Regions from separate parts of the Streptomyces durhamensis genome, predicted to be linked through region 2. Evidence: riboswitches for the same ligand, from Rfam matches in the RefSeq annotation. Region 2 holds a riboswitch; the other holds the start of a gene.
What was found. Region 2 has a riboswitch for glycine ahead of gcvT (glycine cleavage system aminomethyltransferase GcvT). Riboswitches for the same ligand answer to the same signal wherever they lie in the genome.
Positions count from the first base shown of each region.

Region 1 (3,400 bases), on a different contig from region 2:
GCGGTGCTGGTGGAAGACCGGGTGGGTCAGGTAGACGTCGGTGCGCAGCAGCGCCTCGGGGAGGGTGTCCTCGGCGGTCGTGTCGAGGGCCTCGATGTCGCCCTCGACGCCGAAGGCGGAGAAGACGGCGGCCAGCTGAGCCCGCTTGGTCGTCTCGTCGCAGGCGAGGGAGACGTGGTCGGCGTCGACGAGCCGCAGGTTGACGCCGCCCGCCCGGGCGGCGGCCACGACCTCGGCGGCCCGGCCGGGCACGCGCGCGGTGAGGGTGTCGAAGTAGGCACCGTGGACGATCTCCACACCGCCGGCCTTCAGGCCCGCGGCGAGGATCGTGGCGTACCGGTGCGTGCGCCGGGCGATGGCCTGCAGGCCCTCCGGCCCGTGGTAGACGGCGTACATGCCGGCCATCACAGCGAGCAGCACCTGCGCCGTGCAGATGTTGCTGGTGGCCTTCTCCCGGCGGATGTGCTGCTCACGAGTCTGCAGCGCGAGCCGGTAGGCCTTGTTGCCGTCCGCGTCGACGGAGACGCCGACCAGGCGGCCGGGCAGGCTGCGCGCGAACTTCTCGTGCACGGCCATGTAGCCCGCGTGCGGACCGCCGAAGCCCATCGGCACACCGAAGCGCTGGGTCGTACCGACGGCGATGTCCGCGCCCAGCTCGCCCGGCGAGGTCAGCAGCGTCAGCGCGAGCAGGTCGGCGGCCACGGTGACCAGGGCGCCCAGCTCGTGCGCCTGGTCGATGACCGGCTTGATGTCCCGTACGGCACCGGAGGCGCCCGGGTACTGGATCAGTACGCCGTTGATCTCGCGCTCGGCGATCTCGGCCGGAATGCCCTCGCTGAGGTCGGCGACGACGACCTCCACACCGGTCGGCTCCGCGCGCGTCTCGATGACGGCGATGGTCTGCGGCAGCGCGTCCGCGTCGATCAGGAACAGGCCCTTCTTGTTCCTGCCCATGCGCCGGGACAGGGACATCGCCTCGGCGGCGGCCGTGCCCTCGTCGAGCAGAGAGGCGCCGGAGGTGGGCAGACCGGTGAGGTCGGCGACCACGGTCTGGAAGTTCAGCAGGGCCTCGAGCCGCCCCTGGGAGATCTCCGGCTGGTACGGCGTGTAGGCGGTGTACCAGGCCGGGTTCTCCATGACGTTGCGCAGGATGACCGGCGGGGTGAAGGTGCCGTAGTAGCCCAGGCCGATCATGGAGTCCAGGACCTGGTTGCGGTCGGCGAGCGAGCGCAGCTCGGCGAGGACCTCGGCCTCGGTGCGGGCGCCCGGCAGGTCGAGGGCGTCGGCGTTCTTGATCACATCCGGGACCGCGGCGGCGGTCAGCTCGTCGAGGGAACCGTAGCCGACGTGCGCGAGCATCTTGGCCCGCGCCTCCTGGTCGGGCCCGATGTGGCGCTGTTCGAAGGGGATACCCGCTTCGAGTTCCGAGAGCGGAATGCGGTGGGCGGTCATTGCGGAGGCCTCCTGGTCTGACGCGACCTTCGAAGGGCACCACGGCGCGGGTGCCCGGACGGCCTCCCCCTCTGTCATCTCAACCTGAGAGCTTCACCGGGTACCCGAGGGCCCCGGCTTTCACCGTCGGTGAGAGCGGAAGCCGTCGACACCCGCCCTGCTTTCCAGAGTGACCTCGTCCGTGCGGTACGTGAGCCTGAGAGATTCCGGGGAGGATTTGCTCCTTCGGCGCCTCCGAGGTGGTCGGAGGACTCTCCCGCACGGGGTCAGCAGCCGCTGTCAGCCTACCAGCGAGGTCAACGCCCGAGCCTTCGAGTGGCCGCCTCCCTGAATGTGCTCTTTCGTAGTGCTTACGGATGTGTTGCGACCAAGTGGAGGGAGAGGGACCGTGCAGACCGAGATCGATCCGCGCAACCTGATCGGCCGCAAGGCGTTCGACCGCACTGGCACCAAGATCGGCACCGTCGACGAGGTCTACCTCGACGACGCGACCGGTGTGCCCGAGTGGGCGGCCATACGCACCGGCCTGTTCTCCCGGGACGCCTTCGTCCCCCTGGAGCCCAGCGAACTGGTCGAAGGCTCCCTCCACGTCCCCTTCGACCGCTCCCTGATCAAGGACGCGCCCGACTTCGGCGTCGGCCGCCACCTCTCCCCCGAGCAGGAACTCCAGCTCTACCACCACTACGGCCTGGACGTGGCCCCACCTCCCGCCGTCCCCGACCACGACTTCGGCAAGCTGGCGGGCTCGGAGGAGGCCTGAGCCCCGGCCGGCGCAACCGCCGCGGGCGGATCGGAGGGACCCGTCACCAACGGCAACGGATCAGCCTGCTCCAGCGCGGGATCGTCGACGGAGAACGTCCGCACCCGCCCCGGCGGGGACTGCGGCGTCTCGAAACGCACGGTCACCCGCCCCAGCCCACTGCCCTGGACCCACCCGGGCCCGTGCTCGGCGTGCCGCACATCCTGCCCGGCGCGCCAGTGCCGTTCGACAGGCTCCGGCCGCTCCACGGCGGCATCGGCCACGGCCTCCTCCGGTACCTCCGCCGCCCGCGCGGGCAGCGCCTGCGCGAACAGGTCCTCCTGCGTGTAGTCGGCGAGCCCGGACACCCCCACGCCCAGCAGCCGTACCCCGCCCGTGGTGTCCACCGAGTCCAGCAGCCGGGCGGCCGCCTCCCGCACGACCGCCGGATCGTCCGTGGGCCCTCTGAGCGTCTCGGAGCGGGTCAGGGTCGAGAAGTCGTACCTGCGGACCTTCAGCACGATGGTGCGCCCCGACAGCCCGGCCTCGCGCAGCCGCCGCACACAGCGGTCGGCGAGCCGCTGCACCTCCAGGCCGATGCGCAGCCGGTCGTGGATGTCCACGTCGTAGGTGTCCTCGACCGACACGGACTTCGCCTCGCGCTCGGCCACCACGGGCCGCTCGTCGCGGGCCAGCGCCATGGCGTACAGCGCGTGCCCGTGCGCCTTGCCCAGCAGCCGGACCAGTTCGTCCTCGCCCGCCTCCGCCAGCTCCCCGACCGTGGTGATCCCGGCTCTGCGCAGATGGTCCCCCGTGGCCGGCCCGACCCCCGGCAGGGTCCGCACCGGCATCGGCCCCAGCAGCGCCCGCTCCGACCCCGGCTCGATGAGCACCAGGCCGTCCGGCTTGGCCTGCTCGGAGGCGATCTTGGCGAGCATCTTGGAGGCCGCGAGCCCCACCGACCCGGTGAGTCCGGTGACCGCCCGGATGTCCGCGCGCAGCTTGGTCCCGGCCAGCCGCGCCGACCGCGCGTCCTCGGCCGTCCCGCCGGCCTCCAGGTCCACGAACGCCTCGTCCAGGCTGAGCGGCTCCACCAGCGGTGACAGCTCCCGCAGCAGCGCCATCACCTGCTCACTGATGGACCGGTACACGCTGAAGCGCGGCACCAGATAGGCGGCATTGGGCGCCAGCCGGCGGGCCTGGGCCATG
Region 1 covers NZ_JNXR01000057.1:9,162-12,561, reverse strand. Annotated here, with positions in the region: gene gcvP (aminomethyl-transferring glycine dehydrogenase) at 1-1,452, opposite strand, end outside; glycine riboswitch at 1,627-1,721, opposite strand; gene IO33_RS0141495 (PRC-barrel domain-containing protein) at 1,841-2,212, shown strand; gene IO33_RS0141490 (DNA polymerase IV) at 2,134-3,400, opposite strand, start outside.
Region 1: it holds a riboswitch for glycine, as region 2 does, so the genes downstream of both, gcvP (aminomethyl-transferring glycine dehydrogenase) here and gcvT (glycine cleavage system aminomethyltransferase GcvT) in region 2, are expected to answer to the same signal.

Region 2 (3,400 bases):
CACCTCGATGATCCGGCCGGCCGCGGCGGGTACGCCGAGGGAGGCCGAGAGCACCTCCTCCAGCTCGTTGCCGGGCCAGCCGCCGTGCGGCTGGGGGTGCGCCTGTGCCGGGAAGTCCGCGGGAATGTCCGCCGGGAAGTCCATCTGCCTACCGCCTGCTGGAAACCACTGCTGTGACCATGAAGGCTAGCGGGTGCCCGTGACAGCCCCTCACCCTCCGCACGCCGTCCTCCCACCCGCCGGTCACGAGGCCCCTCACCCGCTGAACTCGATCCGCTGCAGGACGTCCGCCGCGGCACGGTCCAGCAGCACCGCCGAGCCGCAGCCCGCGGGCAGCTCGCCCCGCTCGACCGCGTCGAGCAGCCGGGCGGTCGTACGGCGGTGGCGGCGGAAGGCGTAGCGCGAGACGCCCCGGCCGCGCGTCCGCTGGCCGTCGCGGGCGGTCTGCGGCGGAACGTCGAGCAGGAGCAGACGGAGGGTGCCGCCACGCCGGCGCGCCTCGCGGGCGAGCCAGGCGCGCACCCAGGGCTGGGTGCCGCAGTCGTGGACGACGACGCCCTCGCCGGCGCGCAGGGCGCGGCGCAGGCGGGCGTAGTGGGCGAGGCGGACCAGGGGGCGGTAGAGGGCGTACGGGAGGGCGCGGGGCAGGCGGGTCGCGAAGCGGTCGCGGGCGTCCTGGGAGTCGATGCGGCGGCCGGTGGCCGCGCGCCGCATCAGGGTGGACTTGCCGCTGCCGGGCAGGCCGGTGATCACCACCAGGTCCGCGGGGCCGAAGCGCAGGACGTGCGGGCTGCGGCCGGCGCCCTCGCGCAGGTCGCGCACGACCGGGGCCGGGCGGTCGGCGCAGCACTCGCGGGCCGGGGCGGAGGGCTGCTTCGGCACCGGGATACCGGTGGTGGCGGCGTACGCCGGGGTGCTGGTCACCGTGATCGTCCTCCCCTGTCGGCTCGGTCATCCCATGCCCATCTAATGTAAAGAGAAGGTAATGGACGGTCTTCGGCGGTTCGGTGCGCGTAGTGCCACAGCCCGGTTACAGATGCGGGCCCTGACGGGCGGGGGTGTGGCGTGCAATGATGTGGCCGCCAACTGCATACCGGCCGCTTGAATCCGCGCGGGAGAGTTCCCAGCAGTCTTCGCTGGGGCGCCGAAGGAGCAAGTCCCTCCCTTGAATCTCTCAGGCCCCGTTACCGCGCGGGCGAGGCACATCTGAAAAGCGGGCCGCTGCGACAGTGGCTCCACCCAAGGTGCAAGCCGTGATCGTCCCTGGGCGGTCCTGGCGAACCTCTCAGGTTCCGATGACAGATGGGGAGGAACGACCTCGCCCGTCATGCCTTCGCCCTGGGAGACGACCGTCCGATGAGCAGTACCGAAATCCGTCGTACCGCGCTCGATGCCCTGCATCGCTCGCTCGGCGCGACGATGACCGACTTCGCCGGCTGGGACATGCCCCTGCGCTACGGCTCCGAGCGCGACGAGCACGTGGCCGTGCGCACCAAGGCGGGTCTGTTCGACCTCTCCCACATGGGCGAGATCACCGTGACCGGCCCGCAGGCCGCCGCCCTGCTGAACTTCGCCCTGGTCGGCAACATCGCCTCCGTGGGCGTCGGCCGGGCCCGCTACACCATGATCTGCCAGGCCGACGGCGGCATCCTGGACGACCTGATCGTCTACCGCCTCGCCGAGACCGAGTACATGGTGGTCGCCAACGCCTCCAACGCCCAGGTGGTGCTGGACGCGCTGACCGAGCGCGCCGCCGGCTTCGACGCCGAGGTCCGCGACGACCGGGACGCGTACGCGCTGATCGCCGTGCAGGGCCCGGAGTCCCCCGGCATCCTGAAGTCGGTGACCGACGCCGACCTCGACGGCCTGAAGTACTACGCCGGCCTGCCCGGCACGGTCGCCGGCGTCCCGGCCCTCATCGCCCGCACCGGCTACACCGGCGAGGACGGCTTCGAACTGTTCGTGAAGCCGGAGCACGCCGTGGAGCTGTGGCAGGCGCTGACCGAGGCCGGCGAGGGCGTCGGCCTGGTCCCCTGCGGCCTGTCCTGCCGGGACACCCTGCGCCTGGAGGCGGGCATGCCGCTGTACGGGCACGAGCTGACCACCTCGCTCACCCCCTTCGACGCGGGGCTCGGCCGGGTGGTGAAGTTCGAGAAGGAGGGCGACTTCGTGGGACGCGAGGCGCTCGCCGAGGCCGCCGCCAAGGCCCAGGAGAACCCGCCGCGGGTCCTCGTCGGCCTGATCGCCGAGGGCCGGCGCGTCCCGCGCGCCGGGTACCCCGTCGTCGCGGGCGGCGAGGTGATCGGCGAGGTCACCTCCGGCGCCCCCTCCCCCACCGTGGGCAAGCCGATCGCCATGGCCTATGTCGACGCGGCGCACGCGGCGCCGGGGACCGAGGGCGTCGGCGTGGACATCCGCGGCAGCCATGAGCCGTACGAGGTCGTGGCCCTGCCGTTCTACAAGCGACAGAAGTAGACACTGGGCGCATGGCGTCGCGTGACGTGACCCTGCGCACATCTCCCCTGCTCACGAGCAGGTCCAGCAGTCCCCCCTTCACCAGCACTCCCGCGCGTACAGGAGAATTCAGGCCATGAGCAACCCCCAGCACCTGCGCTACAGCAAGGAGCACGAGTGGCTGTCGGCCGCCGAGGACGGCGTCTCGACGGTCGGCATCACCGAGTTCGCGGCGAACGCGCTCGGCGATGTGGTCTACGCCCAGCTCCCCGACGTCGGCTCCACCGTGGCCGCGGGCGAGACCTGCGGCGAGCTGGAGTCCACCAAGTCGGTCTCCGACCTGTACTCGCCGGTCACCGGTGAGATCACCGAGATCAACGAGGACGTCGTCAACGACCCGTCGCTGGTGAACTCCGACCCCTTCGAGGGCGGCTGGCTGTTCAAGGTGCGCGTCACGGAGGAGCCGGCCGACCTGCTCTCCGCCGACGAGTACACCGCCCAGAACGCCGGCTGAGGAGTCGTAGCCGTATGACCGTCCTGAACACGTCCCTGCACGAGCTGGACCCGGAGATCGCCGCCGCGGTCGACGCCGAGCTGCACCGCCAGCAGTCCACGCTGGAGATGATCGCCTCCGAGAACTTCGCGCCGCTCGCGGTGATGGAGGCGCAGGGCTCGGTGCTGACCAACAAGTACGCCGAGGGCTACCCGGGCCGCCGCTACTACGGCGGCTGCGAGCACGTCGACGTCGCCGAGCAGATCGCCATCGACCGGATCAAGGAGCTGTTCGGCGCCGAGTACGCCAACGTCCAGCCCCACTCCGGTGCCTCCGCCAACCAGGCGGCCCTGTTCGCGCTGGCCCAGCCCGGGGACACCATCCTCGGCCTGGACCTCGCCCACGGCGGCCACCTGACCCACGGCATGCGCCTGAACTTCTCCGGCAAGCAGT
Region 2 covers NZ_JNXR01000033.1:41,463-44,862, forward strand. Annotated here, with positions in the region: gene IO33_RS0135660 (enhanced serine sensitivity protein SseB) at 1-144, opposite strand, end outside; gene IO33_RS0135665 (AAA family ATPase) at 256-924, opposite strand; glycine riboswitch at 1,103-1,200, shown strand; glycine riboswitch at 1,201-1,312, shown strand; gene gcvT (glycine cleavage system aminomethyltransferase GcvT) at 1,357-2,475, shown strand; gene gcvH (glycine cleavage system protein GcvH) at 2,591-2,968, shown strand; gene glyA (serine hydroxymethyltransferase) at 2,983-3,400, shown strand, end outside.